Regions from separate parts of the Janthinobacterium sp. PSRC1-1 genome, predicted to be linked through region 1. Evidence: predicted binding sites of a transcription regulator. Region 1 holds the regulator's gene; each other region holds the start of a gene.
The links. The regulator FNR, encoded in region 1, switches genes on or off when oxygen is low (the NO sensors DNR and NnrR bind a similar motif). The targets are predictions, from matches to a motif close to TTGATNNNNATCAA.
Positions count from the first base shown of each region.

Region 1 (7,039 bases):
CCTGTCCATCGTCCACTTCTGGGCGCTGATCTTCACCTACATGTGGGCGGGTCCGCATCACCTGCACTACACGGCATTGCCTGACTGGACGCAATCGATCGGCATGGTCTTCTCGCTGGTCCTCTTGGCACCAAGCTGGGGCGGCATGATCAACGGCATCATGACCCTGTCGGGCGCCTGGCACAAGCTGCGCACCGATCCGATCCTGAAATTCATGATCGTCTCGCTGTCGTTCTACGGTATCGCCACCTTCGAAGGTCCGATGATGTCGATCAAGACCATCAACTCGCTGTCGCACTACACCGACTGGACCGTTGCCCACGTGCATGCGGGCGCTCTGGGCTGGGTGGGCTTCATCACCATGGGTTCGATCTACTATCTGCTGCCACGCCTGGCGGGCCGCACGCAGATGCACAGCACGCGCCTGGTCGACGTGCACTTCTGGGTGGCCACCATCGGCATCGTGCTGTACATCGCCGCAATGTGGATCGCCGGCGTGATGCAGGGCCTGATGTGGCGTGCGGTCAATCCGGACGGCACCCTGACCTACACCTTTGTCGAGAGCGTGAAAGCAACGTATCCGTACTACGTGGTGCGCGTGGCCGGTGGCCTGCTGTACCTGTCGGGTATGTGCATCATGGGCTACAACACCTGGATGACCTTGCGCGGCAGCAAACTCCCCGTCGCCCGCATTCCGGAACTGAACGCGGCGCACGCCTGATAGGAGCAAAAGCAAATGAAATTTTCACATGCATGGATTGAGAGAAACCCCTGGCTGCTGATCGCCCTGGTCACGGTAGTGATCAGCATCGGCGGCGCCGTCGAGATCATCCCCCTGTTCTTCCAGAAGAGCACGACGGAACCGGTCGCCGGCCTGAAGCCGTATTCGCCGCTGCGCCTGGCGGGCCGCGATATTTACGTGCGCGAAGGCTGCTACAACTGCCACTCGCAGATGGTGCGTCCGCTGCGCGCGGAAACGGAACGCTATGGCCACTATTCGGTCGCTGGCGAGTTCGTCTACGACCGTCCGTTCCAGTGGGGTTCCAAGCGCACGGGGCCGGATCTGGCCCGCGTGGGCGCCCGCTACAGCGATGAATGGCACCGCACGCACTTGAACAACCCGCGCGACGTGGTGCCCGAGTCGAACATGCCGGCCTACCCATGGCTGGCGAAGACCAAGCTGGTGCCTGACGACATCATGCCGAAGATGCGCGCCCTGCAACGCCTGGGCCAGCCGTACAGCGATGCGGAAATCACCGCCGGCCCGGCGCAGCTGCAGGACAAGACGGAAGAAGACGCCCTGGTCGCCTATCTGCAAGGCCTCGGTACATTAATCAAAACAAGGAATTAGCATGGCAATCGAGAACCTGTTTGACAGCGCCAGCAGCGTCATGACGGTGGTTTCCTTTACGACGTTCGTAGGCATCCTGTGGTGGACGTTCAGCCGCAGCAATAGCGACTTCGACGCGGCGGCGCGCCTGCCGTTCGACGACGAAGCGCTCGACTACGCGGCCGATGCCGCACCGGCACAAGGGGAGCGCAACCATGGCTGACTTTACCAATGGCTTCTGGAATATCTACATCGTCGTGCTGTCCCTGCTGGGCATCATCGGCTGCGGCGTGCTGCTGTACTCGCAGTCGAAAATCAAAGTGGTCGAAGGCGCCCCTGCCGACGGCACCACGGGCCACGTCTGGGACGAGGACTTGAAGGAACTCAATACGCCGATGCCGCGCTGGTGGATGTGGTTGTTCTACATCACCATCGTCTTCGCCCTGGCGTATCTGTTCCTGTACCCGGGCCTGGGCAACTATGCCGGCAGTCTGGGCTGGAAATCGACGGACCAGTACGAGGAAGAGCTGAAGAAGGCGGAAGCCGACTACGGTCCCCTGTTCAACAAGTACCTGAGCCAGGACTTGAAGACGGTGGCCGCCGATCCGCAAGCGCATGCCATCGGCCAGCGTTTGTTCCTGACCTACTGCGCGCAATGCCACGGTTCGGATGCACGCGGCAACAAGGGCTTCCCCAACCTGACCGACAAGGACTGGCTGTATGGCGGTGAACCCGACATCATCAAGACCACCATCATGCATGGCCGCAATGGGCAGATGCCACCGATGGGCGCCGCCCTGGGCTCCGAAAAGGATGTCGAGAACGTGGCCCATTATGTGCTGAGCCTGTCCGGTTCCACCTCGGACCCCGTCAAATCCGTGCTGGGCAAAGCCAAGTTCGGCGCCTGCATGGCCTGTCACGGTGCCGATGCGAAAGGCAATCAGATGCTCGGTTCACCTAACCTGACGGACAAGATCTGGCTGTACGGCGGCAGTGCTGATACCATCATGGAAACCGTACGCAAGGGACGCAGCAACACCATGCCGGCCTTCAGCGATTTCCTCGGCGAGTCCAAGGTCCACGTGCTGTCGGCGTATGTCTGGAGCCTGTCGAATCCCCAGACGCCCGTGAAATGATGTAATGGAACCTCAAGTCATCAAGATGTATGCGGCCCGCGAGCAGATCTACCCTCGCGAGGCCAAAGGACGCTACGCTACCTGGCGATGGGTATGCGTATGGCTTACCCAGCTGGCGTTCTACGGCTTGCCGTGGTTGACCTGGAATGGCAGGCAAGCCCTGCTGTTCGATTTGACCACGCGCAAGTTCTACATTTTCGGCGTCGTGCTGTGGCCCCAGGATTTCATCTATCTGGCGGCCCTGCTGATCATCTGTGCGTATTTGTTGTTTCTCGTCACGGCCATCGCCGGGCGGGTGTGGTGCGGGTTCTCTTGCCCGCAAACGGTATACACGGAAATCTTCCTGTGGGTCGAACGCCGCATCGAGGGCACGCGCAGCGCGCGCATGGCCCTCGACAAGCAGGGACCGTCCGTGCGCAAGGCCGTCAAGAAAACGGCCAAGCACCTGGCATGGGGCGCCATCGCCCTGTGGACGGGCTTTACCTTTGTCGGCTACTTCACGCCGATCAAGGAACTGGCGCAGTCGGTGACCACCCTGAACTTCGGTCCCTGGGAATGGTTCTGGGTCTTGTTCTACAGCCTGGCAACCTACGGCAACGCGGGCTGGCTGCGCGAACAGGTGTGCAAATACATGTGCCCCTACGCGCGCTTCCAGAGCGCCATGTTCGACCAGGACACCCTGATCATCACCTACGATGCCAAGCGCGGCGAACCGCGTGGCGCCATCAGCAAGAAGGCCGGCAACAACGACAAGCTGGGCGACTGCATCGACTGCACTCTGTGCGTGCAGGTGTGTCCGACCGGCATCGATATCCGCAACGGCCTGCAGTATGAATGCATCGGCTGCGCCGCCTGCGTCGATGCCTGCAATACCGTGATGGACAAGGTCGACCGGCCGCGGGGACTGGTACGCTACAGTACCGACCATGCGATGGAAAACAACTTCAATTCGAAGCAGATCCGCCAGCGCGCCATGCGCCCGCGCGTGCTGATCTACACTTCCATCCTGGCCCTGATCATCATCGCCGTGTGTACGTCGCTGGCGCTGCGCACGCCCCTGAAAATGGACGTGATCCGCGACCGCGGTTCGATGGGACGCGAAGTGGAAGACGGCATGATCGAAAACGTGTACCGCTTGCAGATCATGAACACCTCGGAGCAAACCCAGCATTTTAAAATCAGCGCTTCCGGCTTGCCGGGCCTGACCTTGCTGACACGCGAAGAGGTGACCTTGCAGCCGACGGAAACGCTGGGCTGGCCGATCCGCCTGCGCGTACCGCACGGCGTGGGAGAAAAGGGGTCGAACAAGATTGCGATCGAATTGCACTCGCTGGACGACCCGTCGCTGCATGTGCGTGAAAGCGCGGTCTTCATCGTGCCACGTTAACAAGGAAAGGCGGACGGGGACCGGGTGCCCTCGCCGCCGCCACGAAGTTGCAGGAAGGCCGGTCCCCATGCGGGGACTGGCTGATTAAACAGGAGAAATATCATGTCCGACAGTCTCAAGCTGCAAGCCCCCGTTGCACCGTGGTACAAGCATCGCTGGCCTTGGCTGCTGATGATCGGTCCCGGCCTGTCGGTTGTCGTCGGCAGCTTCATGGGCTATATCGCGTTTACGCAGCCCGATGCGCTGGTGGTGGGCGACTATTACAAGCAGGGCAAGGCGATCAACCAGGATTTGAAGCGCGACACGATCGCCAGCGACCTGGCGATGGATACCAGCCTGTCCTATGATGTGGCGTCAGCGCGCCTGAGTGGCTCCGTGCACAGCTTCGGCAAGGCCTACCAGGGTCCGTTGCAGCTGCATCTGGCGCATGCGACCCTGCCGGAAAAGGATATCAAGCTGCTGGTGCAGCCCGATGCGGCCGGCAATTTTTCCGTCGCGCTGCCGATGCTCGAGCGCAGCCGCTGGCAAGTACTGGTGGAAAACGACAAACGCGAGTGGCGCCTGTCCGGCATCTGGACTTGGCCGCTGCAGCGCAGTATCGCGCTGCACGCCGATGAGGAACTGTAAGACTTACTTGCAGACGTCCGTGCCGGCCGTGATGGCTTTCAACTTGGCGGGCTGCAAGATCTCGATCTCGCGGTTGGACACGCGCAGCCAGCCTTCCTTCTTGAATTTCGACAATAAACGGCTGACGCTCTCGATGGTCAGTCCCAGGTAATTGCCGATTTCCTCGCGCGACATGCGCAGCTGAAATTTGCTGGCCGAATAGCCACGCGCTTCATAGCGCGAGGCCAGGTTGACGATAAAGGCGGCAAAACGCTGGGTCGCCTGCATATTGCCCAGCAACAGCATGACGCTTTGCTCGCGCGTGATTTCCTGGCTCATCATGCGGTGGAAATGGCGCAGCAGGGTCGGCATATTGCCCAGCAATTGTTCCAGGCTGGAAAAAGGAATTTCACACACTTCGCTGTCTTCCAGCGCCACCGCATTACAGTGGTGGCGATCGGCGCTGATGGCGTCCATGCCCAGCAGTTCGCCAGCCATCTGGAAACCCGTCACCTGCTCTTCACCGCCCGGATTGATCTGGTACGTCTTGAAGTGCCCCAGGCGGATCGCGTACAGGTTCTGGAACGAGTCGCCGATACGGAACAGCGAGGCGCCGCGCACGATCTTGCGACGGCGGCCGATGATCTGGTCCAGCCTGTCCATGTCGCCCACATCGAGGCCCATCGGCAGGCACAATTGATGCATGCTGCAGGTCGAGCATCGCGCACGCAACGCTTCCACGGTCACTGTGGGCATGGTGGGAGTGAGTAGCGCTTCAGTCATGTCGGTACCTTTTAGAAAATGCAATAACAAGTTTACTGCATACAGGGTTGCCGTGTGCCAATTTCACCGCATTTCGGCCGAATAAACGACGTTCTGACTTTGATTATATGGCAACATCGTCAAAAGCCCATGCGGGGCGGGCCATTTGCGCGGCACCGCTTGCAAAGTTAATGTATTGATAGGAAAATTCCTGACAGCATTATCTGCCGCCTGTGCCGCACGGTACTGAAAAGGAAATCATGAAGCCTCTCGGCATCAAAGCAAAAGTCGCGCTGGTCACCAGCCTGACCTCGATCGCCATGATCGCGCTGGTCACCATGATACAGGTGCAGCACATGCGCGCCGACTTCACCCGAGTACTGCTGAGCCAGCAGTCTGCCCTGATCACCCGCACCGCTGCCGAACTCGACGACAAGCTGGGCATGCTGCTGCAGATCGTCACCCTGACGGCCAGGCAGCAGCCGCCGGAATTGATCGCCCGGCCCGCCCAGCTGCGCGAATACTATGCGCGCCGCTCGATGCTGGTACTGTTCGACGACGTGCTGGTGCTCGACGCGCAGGGCGTCATCGTGGCCGACATGCCGGAAGTGGCGGGGCGCGCCGGCATCAACGTCGCCGAGCGCGAGTATTTCCAGACCGTGCTGCGCACGCGCCAGCCCATGATCACCGAACCGATGCTGGGCAAGTCGAGCGGCATGCCCATCGTGCAGATGGCCGCGCCCGTGCTCACCGCCGATGGCCAGGTGGCCGGCGTCGTGATCGGGGTGCTGCGCCTGTACAAGGACAACCTGCTGGGGCGCCTGCGCTCGGAAAAGATCGGCAAGAGCGGCTATTACTTCATCCTCACGCGCGGCGCCGTGCCGCGCTACGTGCTGCACCCCGATACCGACCGGCTGCTGCAGCCGCGCCTGCCGAACGCCAACCTGACCACCACCGAGTTGCTGAAGCAAGATGGCGAAGGCAGCATGGTCAGCACCAACAGCCGCGGCATCACGGCCGTCAACAGCTTCAAACGCCTGAAATCGGTAAACTGGCTGCTGGCCGCCTCGCTGCCCCTCGACGATGCCTTCGAACCGTTCGATGGCGTGCTGTACCGGCTGGTGCTATGGAGCATCCTCGCTTCGCTGCTGGCCGCGTTTATTCTGGGCTGGGTCACCGTGCGCCTGCTGTCGCCGCTGGTGCGCCTGCGCGACACGCTGCAAGCCATGCGCACCAGCGGCAGCCGTTTCACGCCCGTGCCGGTGCGGCAGCGCGACGAGATCGGCGAACTGACGGAAACGTTCAACGGCCTGATGAGCGAACGCGACCGCCTGCAGCAGGAACTCGAAGCGCGCGCGGCGGAGCTGGAACAGGAGCGCGACCGGGCCGAGGCGGCCAACCGCGCGAAGAGCGATTTCGTGGCCAACATGAGCCATGAAATCCGCACGCCCCTCAATGCCGTGCTGGGCATGGTGTACTTATTGGGCAATACCAGGCTCGATACGGAACAGCGCAAGTATCTGACCATGGTGCGCGTGGCGGGCCAGTCGCTGCTGGGCATCCTCAACGACGTGCTCGACTATTCGAAGATCGAAGCGCGCCGCATGGAATTGTCGCCCGTCGAATTCGACCTCGACGAGGTCATGAACACGCTGGCCACGACGATGACCATGAATGCGGGTGAAAAGGAGCTGGAACTGGCCATCGCCGTCGAGCCCGACGTGCCGCGGCGCCTGGTGGGCGACGCGCAGCGCCTGCAGCAAATCCTCGTCAACCTGGCCGGCAACGCCATCAAATTTACCGAGAGCGGCGAAGTGG
Region 1 covers NZ_JAFCWK010000019.1:25,523-32,561, forward strand. Annotated here, with positions in the region: gene ccoN (cytochrome-c oxidase, cbb3-type subunit I) at 1-721, shown strand, start outside; gene ccoO (cytochrome-c oxidase, cbb3-type subunit II) at 737-1,351, shown strand; gene ACP7DW_RS26950 (cbb3-type cytochrome oxidase subunit 3) at 1,353-1,553, shown strand; gene ccoP (cytochrome-c oxidase, cbb3-type subunit III) at 1,546-2,466, shown strand; gene ccoG (cytochrome c oxidase accessory protein CcoG) at 2,471-3,853, shown strand; gene ACP7DW_RS26965 (FixH family protein) at 3,956-4,480, shown strand; gene fnr (fumarate/nitrate reduction transcriptional regulator Fnr) at 4,484-5,242, opposite strand; gene ACP7DW_RS26975 (response regulator) at 5,482-7,039, shown strand, end outside.

Region 2 (7,039 bases), on a different contig from region 1:
AATTCGGCGGGGATAGGGCCGTGGATGCGTATTTCGGTGGCGGGAAGTCGTGGCGACCTGCCCGGCCGTATATTCTTGCGGGGCCGCGCAGCGTGGCACGGCCTGATTCTGTTGAATAGTGTAGGACGATAATTTCTGACAGGCAAGATGTTTGCGAAAAAAACCATTCGTCCAGCAACGCTTGCCGTGCGGTCAAAAAAAATGCCCCGGCGTGCGGGGCATGGGGCTTACGCGGGCCGGTTCGGCCCTGATGCTCAGGCGCGCAAGGTGGACAGGATAGGCTGCAGTACGGCCGCGCCCAGGGCAGCGCTGCGGGCGCCGCTCCAGCCCGTTTGTGGGTCGGGATCGTTGGCATTGTCCTTGAACGGCAGTTCCAGGGTCAGTGCCAGACAGCCGAAGGCGTGCGTGATGTGAGGCGAACCCATGGTCAGTACTTCCGGCGTGAACGGGCCGTCTTCATAGCCGTGCTCATCCTGGAAGTCGGGGCTGGCCACCTTGAAGTCGGCGATGAAGCGGTCTTGCTCGGCTTTTTGTGCTGGCGTGAAATTTTCCAGCGCATCGCTGCCGGCGACGAACACGTAAGGCAGACCTTCGTCGCCATGCACGTCGAGGAACAGGTCGCAGCCGATTTCATGCATTTTCTGTTTCACCAGGAATACTTCCGGGCTGCGTTCCATCGTCGGCGTCATCCATTCGCGGTTCAGGTTGGCGCCGGCCGCGTTGGTGCGCAGGTTGCCATGAACGGAACCGTCCGGGTTCATGTTCGGTACCACATAGAAAACGGCGTCTTGCAGGCACTGGCGGGCAAACGGGTTGGCCTGATCCAGCAAGGCGTCGAGCATGCCCTCGACAAACCATTCCGCCATCGTTTCACCGGGATGCTGGCGCGCGATGACCCAGACTTTCTTCTCGGCATCGGCGTCACCGACGACCAGCAGATTCATGTCGCGCCCTTCCACCGTGCTGCCCAGGTCGATCAGGCGCACCAGCGGCGACGCTTGCGCGCTGTCGATCAGGGCCAGGTGGCGATCCCATGGGTACGGCTCGAAGTAGGCGTAGTACACGCTTTCTTCCTCGGGGGTGTGTGCGATGGTCATCACCGTGCCGTCGAAGCTGGTTGGCACGCGGAACCAGGTTTCGCGGTCATAGCTGGCGACGGCCTGGTAGTCTTTCCAGCCGTCCGGGTAGGCCGACTTGCCTGCATTCATGAAGCGGATTGTGCACGCCTCGCCTTGCGCGCCTTGCAGGCGGAAATAAAACCACTGCGTGATGTCGGCGTGGGAATCCTTGCGGATGTTCAGCTCGATGGAGTGGGCATCGTCGGCGCGCAGCACCTCGATCGCGCCGGCGTCGAATTGCTGGCTGATTTTAATGGTCATGAGTGTTCCTGATAAAAACATATGGGTTTTGCATCGTGTGCAATGGCGCGATGATACCCGTTTTAGCCGCGCCTTTGTGCTGGCGCAAACGACGCGGGACGTGCTTTGCTAACGTGATAGCTCCAACATGGGGAGAGCATCATGGACGACAACGGCAAGCACATACGCGACCTGGAAAAGAAAATCAGCGCCCTCAGCGACGCCCTGGCGCACCTGGGCAAGGGCACCACCTTGCAGGAATTGCTGCGCATCATACGTTTCCCCGGCTATACGACGCCGGCAGAGTTCACCTTCAACGTCGCCATCCTCGACACCATGCTGGTGCAGGCCAATGCGCTGGAAAAGCTGGGGCAGGATTTGCTGGCTGGGGCGAAGCAGGTGGTGGCGAAGCAGTGAACGTCTGAGAAAATGTCCATGGCGGCGTTGCGTTGCCTTGGCGTACTAGTCGTACTGCCTGCGGCCACGCGCCTGGCCCTGAACATTTTTCAGACGTTCAATTAGTCAGGCCGCCAAAACGTTCGTAGAACCACGGCTCGACAGAAGCCGCCTGCTCATCCTCGCGCCGCAGGGTGGCCAGGATATGTTCCTCGGCCGCCGCATGGGTGATGCGGTACAGGTCGCGCGCCAGTGCATACGCCTGCGTGCCGGGCCACGGTTCGGGCAGCAGTTCGACGGGCAGTTGCGGGTCGTGCAACTGCACGCGGCGGTAGGCGTGCGTCAGCAGCGAGCGGATGACGAAGGCTTGCTCGGCATCGAACACGGGCGCTTCTTGCAGCAAGGTCAGCAGCGGCTGGAAGCTGGCGATGAATTTTTCGTAGCCAGCCATCACTTCCGACAAGTCCCAGCATTCGCCCACCATGTCGCGCAGCGGGCGTGTGCTGACATCCGGCAACTCTGTAGTGTGGCAGACATACAACTTGCCTTGTACCTCGTTGCGCACGAGGATGTCTTCCAGCGCCTCCGCATTGCTGGCCGGATGGCCAAAGATGCCGGGAGAGATCAATCCATAGCCAGCCCACAATAATTCCTTGCGCAGCGCTCCCCGCTCGGCGGCGCCGATGCTGCCGGCCGGCCCGATCACCAGGGTCCAGCTGCCATCCCAGTGCACGACCAGTGGCGCATAGATGCGGCGATATGCGCGCTCGAAGCGGGCCAGCGCCTCCGGGCGTATGGTATAGGCGCTGCGGCGGCCGTCGCGTTGCGAGCTGAGCCAGCCCTCCTGCGCCAGGCGGAACACGCTGGTGCGCAGCAGGCGGTCATTCACGCCAAACGGCGCCAGCAGTTCGATCAGGCTGCCCAGCCAGATGGCGCCGCCACGCGGCACGATGGCGTCACCGAAAATCGTCATCACCAGGGACTTTGAGCGCGGTGGGTCGCTTTCCAGGAAATCGGCTATCCATGCCGTGCAGCGGGTGTTCTTCATGTGGTTCCGGTCTGGCCGTGTTGCGGTCGATTCAATAAAAGCAGCAGTTTACTTGGCTGCGCGGGTAGCGCGTCAATAATTTGCCGGAAGCGCGGGTGGCGCTTCGTAGTGTTTTCTCATATGCAATATCATACGCACAAAAAAGCTGCACAAGATACGAATTTTTAAAATGACTCACATCAAGTGTATGCAAATCGTTTTTTGTATCGTATTATCTGTTCATCGCACCGCGTTGCTGCGCAAAATCAAAGACATGGGAGACAGATCATGTACGCACAAATGGTTGAAACCGGCCTCAAGAACGTCCGCTCCATCGACGACATGGGCCAGGAAGAGCGCGCTTTTCAGGCGCGCATCGACGAAGGCATCAAGATCGAGGCCAAGGACTGGATGCCGGATGCTTACCGCAAGACCTTGATCCGCCAGATTTCGCAGCATGCGCATTCGGAAATCGTCGGTCAATTGCCCGAAGGTAACTGGGTCACGCGCGCACCGACCTTGAAACGCAAGTCCATTCTGCTGGCGAAGATCCAGGACGAAGCCGGTCACGGCCTGTACCTGTACAGCGCCGCCGAAACCCTGGGCGTGTCGCGCGACGATCTGCTCGCTGCCTTGCACTCGGGCAAAGCCAAGTATTCCAGCATCTTTAACTATCCCACGCTGTCGTGGGCCGACATGGGCGCCATCGGCTGGCTGGTTGACGGCTCGGCCATCATCAACCAGATCCCGCTGTGCCGTTGCTCGTATGGCCCGTATGCGCGCGCCATGATCCGCGTCTGCAAGGAAGAATCATTCCATGCACGCCAGGGTTACGACATCATGATGTCGCTGTGCAAGGGCACGCCAGAACAGAAAGCCATGGCGCAGGATGCGCTGAACCGCTGGTGGTGGCCGTCCTTGATGATGTTCGGTCCGTCCGATGCCGCCTCCGTCAACAGCGCACAGTCGGCGCAATGGCGCATCAAGCTGTTCTCGAATGACGAATTGCGCCAGCGCATGGTTGACCAGACCGTGCCGCAAATCGAGTACCTGGGCCTGACCGTGCCCGATCCCGACCTGAAGTTCAATGCGGAAACGGGCCATTATGAATTCGGCGAGATCGACTGGTCCGAGTTCAACAATGTGTTGAAGGGCAATGGTCCGTGCAACCGCGAGCGCCTGCAAACGCGGGTGAAAGCGTATGAAGACGGCGAGTGGTTCCGCGATGCCTTGCTCGCGTATGCAGACAAGCAAGCCGCTAACAAAGCAGCAGCGTAATTACATAAGACAGATAGGGGAGAGCAACATGAGCAAAGAATGGCCATTGTGGGAAGTTTTCATCCGCAGCCAGCACGGCCTGGCGCACAAGCATGTGGGCAGCCTGCACGCCTCCGACGCCACCATGGCGGTCAACCATGCGCGCGACGTCTACACGCGCCGCAATGAAGGCGTGAGCATCTGGGTGGTACGCGCGGCCGATATCGTCGCCAGCAGCCCCGGCGACAAGGGCGCCCTGTTCGAGCCGTCGAACAGCAAGGTGTACCGCCATCCCACCTTCTTCCCGATGCCGGAAGAAGTCAAGAACCTGTGATGGGAGCGCCTGCAATGGAGAACAAGGTCAATTACCTTTTGCGCCTGGGTGACAACGCCCTGATCCTGAGCCAGCAGCTGTCACAGCTGTGCGGCAAGGGGCCCGCGCTGGAAGAAGACATGGCGCTGACCAACGTGGCGCTCGACCTCCTGGGCCAGACGCGTTTGTGGTTCAGCTATGCGGCCGAACTGGAAAATGCGGGCCGCGACGAGGACGACATCGCCTTCCTGCGCGACGCCCACGACTTCAAGAATTGCCTGCTGCTGGAGCAGCCGAACGGCAATTACGCCGACACCATGATGCGCCAGTTCTTCTTCGACACCTGGCACTACTTCCAGCTGCTGGAACTGGCGAAATGCAGCGATCCACGCATCGTCGAAGTGGCACAGAAATCGATCAAGGAAGTCACCTATCATCTGCGCCGCAGCGGTGACCTGATCGTGCGTCTCGGCGACGGCATGGCGGACAGCCATGCCAAGACGCAGGCGGCGGCCGACAAGCTGTGGATGTACACGGGCGAGATGTTCAAGTACGACGCCGTCGACCAGGCCATGGTTGCCGCCGGCATCGCGCCGCCATCGGACGTGTTGCGCCAGGCGTTCCTCGAACACGTGGCCGAGATCTTTGCCGAAGCCACCTTGAGCATGCCGGCGCCCGACGCCTGGATGCAAAAGGGCGGCAAGCAGGGCACGCACACGGAACACCTGGGATTCATCCTGGCCGAGATGCAGTTCCTGCAGCGCGCCTATCCCGGGGCGGAGTGGTAATGAACACGCCCACGGCAGCGCTGGACGCGGCCCAGGTCTGGGCCTGGCTGGGCGACGTGCCGGACCCGGAAATCCCCGTCATTTCGGTGGTGGACCTGGGCATCGTGCGCGCCGTCGATGTGGTCAGCAGCGAAGAGTGCATCGTGACGATCACGCCCACCTATTCGGGCTGCCCGGCCATGCAGGTGATCGCCGATGCCGTTACGGAGGCCTTGCGCAGCCATGGCGTGGCCAAGGTGACGCTGGTGAACCAGCTGGCGCCCGCCTGGACCACGGACTGGATGAGCGAGGCGGGCAAGGCCAAGCTGAAAGGCTATGGCATCGCCCCGCCGCAGCAGCAGGTGATCGACATCAGCGGCTTGAAGGGTGGAGTAAAACGCCAAGCGATGCCAAAGCTGGACGTGATCTGCCCGAATTGCGGTTCCACGCATACGCAGCTGACCAGCCAGTTTGGCTCCACGCCGTGCAAGGCCCTGTACAAATGCCTGGCTTGCCGCGAACCGTTTGATTACTTCAAGTGCCACTAAAAAAATCAGGCACACGTTCCGAAGAAACTGGAGATGAAGCATGAGTAAATTTTATCCGCTGTGCGTGGCGAACGTGCGCAATGAAACGCGCGACACCATCGCCGTCACGTTCGACGTGCCGGCCGAACTGCGGCAGCAGTTCCGCTTCCAGCAGGGCCAGCACCTGACCCTGCGCGCCAATATCAATGCGGAAGACGTGCGCCGCTCGTATTCCATCTGTTCGGCGGTGCAGGATGGCACCCTGCGCGTGGCCATCAAGCGCACGCCGGGCGGCGCTTTTTCCACCTGGGCGAACGACACCCTGAAAGCCGGCACCACCATCGAGGTGATGCCGCCCATGGGCCACTTCAACGTGCCGCTCGACAGCGTCAACCGCAAGCACTACCTGGCGTTCGCGGCCGGCAGCGGCATCACGCCCATCCTCTCCATCATCAAGACGACCCTGCTGGCGGAACCCCTGAGCCGTTTCACTGTGTTCTACGGCAACCGCGCCTCGTCGTCCGTCATCTTCAAGGAAGAATTGACGGACTTGAAGGACGTGTACCTGGAGCGTTTGAACCTGGTGTACGTGATGAGCCGCGAGCAGCAGGATATTGAACTGTTCAACGGCCGCATCACGCAGGAAAAATGCGAGCAATTCCTGCAGCACTGGATCCGCGTGGAAGACTACGACAACGCCTTCATCTGCGGCCCGGAAGACATGATGCTGGGCGTCTCCGCCGCCCTGCAGGCGGCCGGCATGCCGAAGCAGAACATCAAGATCGAACTGTTCGCCGCCAGCATCCCGAAAAACCTTCATAAGCCGCGCGCGCAGTTCGACGCGGGCGCCGTGCAGGAAACGGAAGTGACCGTCATCATGGATGGCAACCACACCACCTTCACGATGGACAAGGACAAGGAATCGATCCTCGACGCGGGCCTGCGCGCTGGGCTGGACATGCGCTACTCGTGCAAGGGTGGCGTGTGCTCGACCTGCCGCTGCAAGATCCTCGACGGCAAGGTCGAAATGGACGTCAACTACGCGCTGGAAGACTACGAAGTGGCGCGCGGCTTCGTCCTCAGCTGCCAGAGTTTCCCGCTGACCGACAAGGTCGTGGTCGACTTCGACCAGGCAGAATAATGCCGGCGCAGGGCAGCTGCCCTGCCGTATCCATTAAAAAAACGAGACGCCATGAGCTACCAAAACATCCTCTTCACCATCGAGCAGGGCATCGCCACGCTGACCCTGAACCGTCCCGACAAGCTCAATAGTTTTACGCAAGCCATGCACGAGGAAGTGCGCGACGCGCTTGCGAAAGTGAACGCCGACAGCACCGTGCGCGTGTTCGTGCTGACGGGCGCGGGGCGCGGCTTTTGCGCGGGCCAGGATCTGT
Region 2 covers NZ_JAFCWK010000001.1:391,303-398,341, forward strand. Annotated here, with positions in the region: gene ACP7DW_RS01800 (M14 family metallopeptidase) at 255-1,379, opposite strand; gene ACP7DW_RS01805 (hypothetical protein) at 1,521-1,775, shown strand; gene paaX (phenylacetic acid degradation operon negative regulatory protein PaaX) at 1,873-2,802, opposite strand; gene paaA (1,2-phenylacetyl-CoA epoxidase subunit PaaA) at 3,070-4,059, shown strand; gene paaB (1,2-phenylacetyl-CoA epoxidase subunit PaaB) at 4,088-4,372, shown strand; gene paaC (1,2-phenylacetyl-CoA epoxidase subunit PaaC) at 4,387-5,139, shown strand; gene paaD (1,2-phenylacetyl-CoA epoxidase subunit PaaD) at 5,139-5,666, shown strand; gene paaE (1,2-phenylacetyl-CoA epoxidase subunit PaaE) at 5,707-6,786, shown strand; gene paaG (2-(1,2-epoxy-1,2-dihydrophenyl)acetyl-CoA isomerase PaaG) at 6,838-7,039, shown strand, end outside.
Region 2: paaA (1,2-phenylacetyl-CoA epoxidase subunit PaaA) is a predicted target of FNR. The motif match lies at 2,972-2,985, and genes of this name have one in related genera.

Region 3 (7,039 bases), on a different contig from region 1:
AAGGCGGACACCTGGAAATAGTCTTCCACGTCGATGGTCAGCGCGTTGCGTAAAACCACAGGCGGCGTCATGGCGCGCCCCGGCGCGCCGCCAGCCAGGGCGCGATGACGGCGGCGATGCGCTCGGCTGCGTGGCCATCCCACAGGGGCGGAATGCGGCCCCGCTTGCCTCCCGTCTCGAGGATGGCGCGTGCCAGCGCGAGAATGGTTGCCGGCTGCGTGCCGGCCAGGGTATTCGTGCCGGCACTGACGGTGACGGGGCGCTCCGTCGTGTCGCGCAGGGTCAGGCAAGGCACGCCCAGGGCCGTGCTTTCTTCCTGGATGCCGCCGGAATCGGTCAGCACCAGGCGCGCGTCCTGCATCAGGCCCAGCATTTCCAGGTAGCCCAGCGGCGGCAGGCAGACGATGGCCTGGCGCGCAAGCAAGGGTTCCAGGCCCGCCAGGCGCAAGCCGGCCAGGGTGCGCGGGTGGATGGGAAACAGCAGCGGCAGCTGGCATGACAATTGCCCGAGCGCCTGCAGCAGCGCTTGCAGCTGCGCCGCATCATCGACGTTCGACGGCCGGTGCAAGGTCAACAGGCCATATGCGGGCGGACAGGCGTGGCCATGCGCGCGCAGGGTGGTGGCAGGCTTGACTGCGCGCGGCAGTTGCTGTCGCAGGCTGTCGATCATGACGTTGCCCGTGAAGTGGATGCGTTCGGGGGCGATGCCTTCGCGCAGCAGGTTGGCGCGCGCGCCTTCCTCGCTGGTCAGCAGCAGATCGGACAATTGATCCGTCAGCACGCGGTTGATTTCCTCGGGCATGCGCCGGTCGCCGCTGCGCAGGCCCGCCTCGACGTGGATCACGGGCGTGCCGCGCTTGGCCGCCACCAGCGCGCAGGCCAGCGTGGAATTGACGTCGCCCACCACCAGCACGCAATCGGGGGCCAGCGGCGGCCAGGCGTCGAGCACGGCATCGAAGCGGCGCATGATCTCGGCCGTCTGCTGCGCATGGTTGCCGGAGCCGACGTCGAGGGCGATGTCGGGCGCACGCAGGTTCAGGTCCAGAAACAGCTGGCCGTTCATGGCCGTGTCGTAGTGCTGGCCGGTATGCAACAAGGTCACGCGCACGGTGGGCGCCTGGCGCGCCAGGGCGGCCAGGATGGGCGCCATTTTCATCAGGTTGGGGCGCGCGGCCACCACGCACAGCAGGTGCGCGGGCGCGGGCGCGGCGGACGGTAGCGAACGATCGGACATGCTGGACATGCTGCAGCCTCCTTAGAATTGCATGGTGAGCGTGGCGCTGACGCCGTTTTCGCGGTAGTTGCCGCCCCGGTTGCTGGCGTGCCGCGTATGCCGCACATCGATGCTGGCCGTGATGTTCGGCTGCAGGATGCGGCTGTAGCCGGCCGTCACGGTGATGTTGTTGTCGCGCCGGGGCACGCTCAGCGAGCGCACGCCGGCGTAGCCGGCATTGACATTCACGCTGGTGCGCGAATTGGCTTGCCAGCTCCAGCCCACGTTGGCGCCGATCTGGCGCGTGCGGTCTTCGCTGCCGAACTCCATGCCGGGCAGCAAGGCGCTGTCGATGCCGCTGGCCGTTTGCGCCGTGCGGTCGACGGCCGTGACGCCGGCGACCAGCGTGCTTTTGCCCGTGGCGCGCGCCATCGTCAGCTTCAGCTGCTTTTGCAGGAAGTAGCGGTGGCTGAAGTAATTGATGGCGCCCCGTTCCGGCCCCAGGCTGTTGGCGTAGCGCAGGAAGGCATTGATGCGCAAGCGCCTTTCGCGCGCGTCGGGAAAGATGCCGCGCCATAATTGATCGAGCAGCTGGCCCGCATCGCGATCGCCCAGACGCGCAAACTGCGTGGGCATGGTGGTGATGTCTTCGCTGTAGCTCAGTTGCCAGTTGGTATGGCGCTGCAGGAAGTTGGCATCGAGGCTGTAGGTGGTGCCAAAAAAGCGCTTGCCCGTGCTGAAGGCCAGGCTGGTGCGCGACGACGGCGTCCACACGCCGCCCAGCGACCAGAAGCGGCCTTCCGGCGCCTTGCCGTTGCTCGACAGATAGCCTTCCTTTTCCATGCCGCCGCTGGCCGTGGCCGCCCATTTTCTGCTGAACGGATAGCGCAGGCCCACGCTGCTGCGCTGCATGCGCACGGGCGCCAGCTTGCTGTCCTGCGTGCGGCGCACATCGTGGCTGGCGTTCCAGGTCCAGCCCTGGCCGCGCGGTTCGCCGCTGAGCAGCAATTCCAGCTCGTCGCTATGCACGGACAGCAATGCGCCGCCGCTGGCTACCGTATTGCGCGTGTAGCGCAGCTCGGCCGTGGCCACGCCGCGCAAGCGGTGGCGCAGGTAGGGGCTGATGCTGGTGGTGCGCACGGTGCTGCTATTGTCCGTGTCGGGCAGCTCGTCTATCAGTTGCGGGCCGAACGGCGAGATGTTGCGCCGGCTCACGCTGGCGTTGGCATCGATGAAGAACCAGTCCTGCACCAGCTCGGCGTCGGCCGCGGCGTGCAAGTCGTGGTTGTCGCTATTGCCGCGCTGCCCCGAGAGGAATTTGTGCCAGCTGTAATCGAGGTCCACGCGCAGGCGCGGGCCCGTGCCGATGAGGGCGATGGCGGGCGCGATTTCCGTGATGAAGTCCGCTTGCGTCTTGCCGGGCGGCGCGCGCAGGGCATTGTCCGTGTAGCTTTCGCGCAGGCGCAGCGACGGTTTCACCAGCCAGTCGACAGCACAGGCCGGCAGGGGCAGCAGCAGGGACAGGAACGGCAGCAGCGGCAGCGGAACCCGGCGGCTAGTCGTAATAGCCATAGCCGTAGTAGTCGCTGCCGGGGAACGATTTGGTCTTGTTGTAGATCAGATGAATGTGTTCGCACGCTTCGATCTGGCGCAGCGCTTCCTTGACGGCGTGCTGCGTCGTCGTTTCCGCCTCGACCACCATCACCACTTGGCCCATCTGCCCGACCAGCGCGTGGGCTTCGCTGGTAATGAGCAAGGGCGGCGAATCGAAGACGACGACGCGGTCGCTGTAGCGGCTGGCAATTTCCGCCAGCAGGCGGCTCATGGCCCGGCTGGCCAGCAGTTCCGTCGCGTGCTTGTTGCTGCGCCCGGCGGGCAGGATGCGCAGGTTGGCCACGTTGGTTTTCAGGATCACGTCCCCCATGGCCAACTGCGGGTCGAGCAGCACGTCCATCAGTCCAGGCTCGGGCGGCAGGCCCAGCACTTTCAGCACGGACGGACGCGCCACGTCGGCATCGACCAGCAGCACCGTGATATCCATTTCCATGGCGATGCTCATGGCCAGGTTGATGGCGCAATACGTCTTGCCTTCGCCGGGCATGGCGCTGGTGACGACGATCAGGTTGCCGTGGCGGATGGCCTCGGCGCCGCTGGCGCGCGCCTGGCGCAGCAGCGGGCGCTTGATGATGCGAAAATCTTCGGCCACCGAACTGCGTCCGCCTTCCTGCGTGAGCATGCCTTGCTGCGCCAGCCGGGCCAGGTTCAGCGGACGGTACCGGGGGGCGGCCGCCGCCGCGCCATCCGCGCCATCCGCACCCTCCGCAACATCTGGACCATAAGCCACGCTGGCCTCGGCCACGCCCAGGATCGTGGGTTCCTGCTTGCCGTTGTCCTTGCTGCTCATCGTCGCTCCCTTGGTGGTTCTAGAATTTCAGCAGCGCGGCCGTCATGACCCCGCCGTACAGCAGGAACAGGCTGCCCAGACAGCCGGCAAAGGCATAGCGGGCGCGGCGGCGGCGCACCTGCTGCAGCGGCGTCCAGTTCATCGATACCGTGCCCAGCACATTCAAGCCCGTGGCATCGCGCAGTTCGGCCGGGCTGAGGAAGGTGGGGCGCACCTGGCTGATCAGCAGTGCCGTGGCGATGCCGGCCACCAGGGCCGCGCCCAGCGCCGCGGAAAACAGCAGCGGACGGTTCGGGCCGACGGGCGCATATTGCACCGTGGGCGGGTCGATGATCTTGAAGGCCATCATCTCGGTGGTGGAGCTGAGTTCGCCCGACAGCTTGGCCGCTTCGCGCCGGCCGATCAGCTTTTCATAGTTTTCCTTGTTGATGATGTAGTCGCGGTTCAGTTGTGCCAGCTGCGATTCCACCTCGGGCACGGCATTGCTTTGCGCCAGCAGGCGCTCATTGCGCGCGTTGTATTCCTGCACGCGGGCGCGGATGGCGGCCACCTTGGCATCCGCGTCCGTCAGCGCCACCTTCAACTGCTGCAGCATGGGGCTGTAGTTCTTGCCCGGGTCGCCGGACGCCGTTTTCAGCTTGCTTTCCTCGATCTTGCGCTCTTCCAGTTGGGCAATGAGGCGCTTCGAGGCGATGATGTCGGGATGCAATTCCGTAAATTGCATGCGCAGGCTGTCCAGATTCTTGTTGAGCGAGGCGATGCGCTCGTCGAGTTCCGGGTTCGTGATGGCCGAAGCGTTCGGCTCCAGGTCGAGCACGGGTTCGTCGCCTTCGATCTGGCTCAGGATGGCCTTGCGCGCCTGTTCCGCCTCGACCAGTTCCAGCTTGGCATTGTTCAGGCTATCGGATGACATCAGCAGCTGGCTGCCATAGTCGATGCCCTGGCGCGGCAGCAGCAGGTTGTTGCGGATCTTGAATTCCTTCACCAGGTTTTCCGCCGCGCTCAGCTTGTCCTCGTAATTCTTGATCTGCTCGTCGATGAATTGCACGGCTTTCTGCGAATCGCCCTTTTTCCCCTGGAAACTGCCTTCGACAAAGATGGTCAGCAGGCTTTGCACCACGTCGCGCACCAGTTTCGGGTCGCGCCCGCTGTAGCTGATGGTGTAGATATCGTAGGCGCTGGTGCCGGTGATCTTGATGCGGCTCATCAGCTCATCGAGCCGGGCTTCGTGTTCGCGCACGGTCCTCGAATCGAGGTCGAGGTCGACCATGCGCATGACGCGCTCCACGTTCGGGCGGCTGAGCAGGGTGCGGCTCATGATGGCCACCTGCTGTTCCGTGTTCGGCACGCTGGTCATGCCGGCCAACAGCGGCTTGAGGATGGTTTGCGTATCGACAAACACGCGCGCCGACGTCTGGAAGTCGTCGGGTAGGGTAATGACCTTGATGAAGCCGACGATCGCCACCAGCCACGCCACCAGCACCGCATGCCAGCGGTACTTCCAGATGCCTTTCAGGCTGGAAAGCAGTTGCTGTATCAATTGCTCCATGTCGCTTCCTTCAGGTGACGGTGCTGCACGGTCGATGGCTGGGCGGCGCGGACAACGGCGTCTTGCAAGAAATGCTTGCCTGTTGAGTAAGCAAAGTATAGGGCGCCTGGGAAGCAAGATTTCCCAAGATGATTGCTTCTTGATACGCCTCAAGGTTCACTTGCCGGGTTTTAATAATCATAGGAAGTTCGCGGCCCAGGCTGGTTCTGCGGGGCCTGCCATGGACGCACCATCGACTCGAAGAGGCCCCGCATGAATCCGTTTCGCCGTGCTTTTGTCTGCCACACGCTGCTCCTGGCCTGTAGCGCCAGCTTGCTGGGGGGCTGCCGCACACGCTATCCGCTGGCGCCCGCCGACGACAGCGCCCCCATGCACGACTACCTGATCGGCCCGGGCGACTCCGTCAACATCATCGTCTGGCGCAATCCGGAAGTGTCGCTGACGGTGGCCGTGCGGCCCGATGGCAAGATCACCACGCCGCTGGTGGAGGATTTGGCCGCCAGCGGCAAGACTTCGACCCAGCTGGCGCGCGATATCGAGCAAGCCTTGGGCAAGTTCATCCAGCAACCGGTGGTGACGGTCATCGTCACCAATTTCTCGGGCCCGTATGGCGAGCAGATCCGGGTCATCGGCGAGGCGGCCAAGCCGCAGGCGCTGCCGTATCGCCTCGGCATGTCGCTGATGGACGTGCTTATCGCCGTGGGCGGCATCACGGACTTTGCCGCCGGCAACAAGGCCAGCATCATCCGCATGCGCGACGGCAGCCAGCAGCAGCTGCGCGTGCGCCTGGACGACTTGCTCAAGAGTGGCGATATTTCCGCGAATGTCATGATGCGGCCGGGCGATGTGCTGTTGATACCGGAGAGCTTTTTTTAGAAGGGATCTCAGCAATATCAAAACAGCATTTATATTTGCTTTTTTGTACTTTTTGGCAAATTTCAGCATGCAATTTTGCTATGGAATAGCACTTTCTTCTGTTTTTTTTGCCTGACGCGGGAACTTCTCTGCTTTTTATCTTGTCACAAGGCATTGGCTTCAGTCCGTCTCGACGGCTGCCGATGAACGTGAGGACAAGATGAGCTTTGAAGATGAACCTATTATTTCCTTCGACACGCCCGGTACGTTCAGTGACCTGGTGGTGGGCGAGGGCCAGATCGACCCGGCCATGGAGCACGAGCTCGACCTGCAGCGCTTTCATATCCGCATGGCCAATTCGCGTGGCCGGCGCGAGGCGGCCAGTTTGCTGATCCGCAAGATGTACGGCTGGCGCGGCTATGCCGTCGATCCCGGCATCGCGCATGCGCTGAATAAAATCACGCTGTTTGCGGAAACGGCAGGCGCCACCGTCGGCACCATGACCCTGTGTCTGGACAATGACGAGACGGGCTTGCCCGCCGATGAAAATTTCCGCGACAAGCTCGACGTGCTGCGGGCGGAGGGCCGGCGCCTGTGCGAACCGTCGCGCCTGGCCATCGACAAGGGCGTGAGCAAGCGCGTGTTTGCGGCACTGATTCACATTTCTTATATTTATGCCCACAATATTCACGGCTTTACGGATTACGTGATCGAAGTCAATCCACGCCATGTGGTGTTTTACAAGCGCATGCTGGGTTTCAAGGATTTTGGCGGCGAGCGAGAGTGCACGCGCGTGGGGGCGCCGGCCGTCTTGCTGCGCCTGGACCTCGACTACATGGGGGCCCAGATCCGCAAGTACGGCGGCATGATGGAGCAGCATGGGGGTGAACGATCGTTTTACCCCTTTTTTTTTCCGACATGGGATGAACCAGGCATCACCGACCGGCTCAGGCAGGGGCGCAACTGACTCATTTATTTTTCAGCAAGATCGCCTGCATGTGGCTGCCCGGAATCGCGT
Region 3 covers NZ_JAFCWK010000002.1:308,468-315,506, reverse strand. Annotated here, with positions in the region: gene ACP7DW_RS05015 (XrtA system polysaccharide deacetylase) at 1-71, opposite strand, end outside; gene wecB (non-hydrolyzing UDP-N-acetylglucosamine 2-epimerase) at 68-1,243, opposite strand; gene ACP7DW_RS05005 (TIGR03016 family PEP-CTERM system-associated outer membrane protein) at 1,256-2,785, opposite strand; gene ACP7DW_RS05000 (XrtA-associated tyrosine autokinase) at 2,769-3,617, opposite strand; gene ACP7DW_RS04995 (XrtA system polysaccharide chain length determinant) at 3,637-5,166, opposite strand; gene ACP7DW_RS04990 (XrtA/PEP-CTERM system exopolysaccharide export protein) at 5,419-6,042, shown strand; gene ACP7DW_RS04985 (N-acyl amino acid synthase FeeM domain-containing protein) at 6,242-6,988, shown strand; gene ACP7DW_RS04980 (S1 family peptidase) at 6,990-7,039, opposite strand, start outside.
Region 3: ACP7DW_RS04995 (XrtA system polysaccharide chain length determinant) is a predicted target of FNR. The motif match lies at 5,306-5,319, and genes of this name have one in related genera.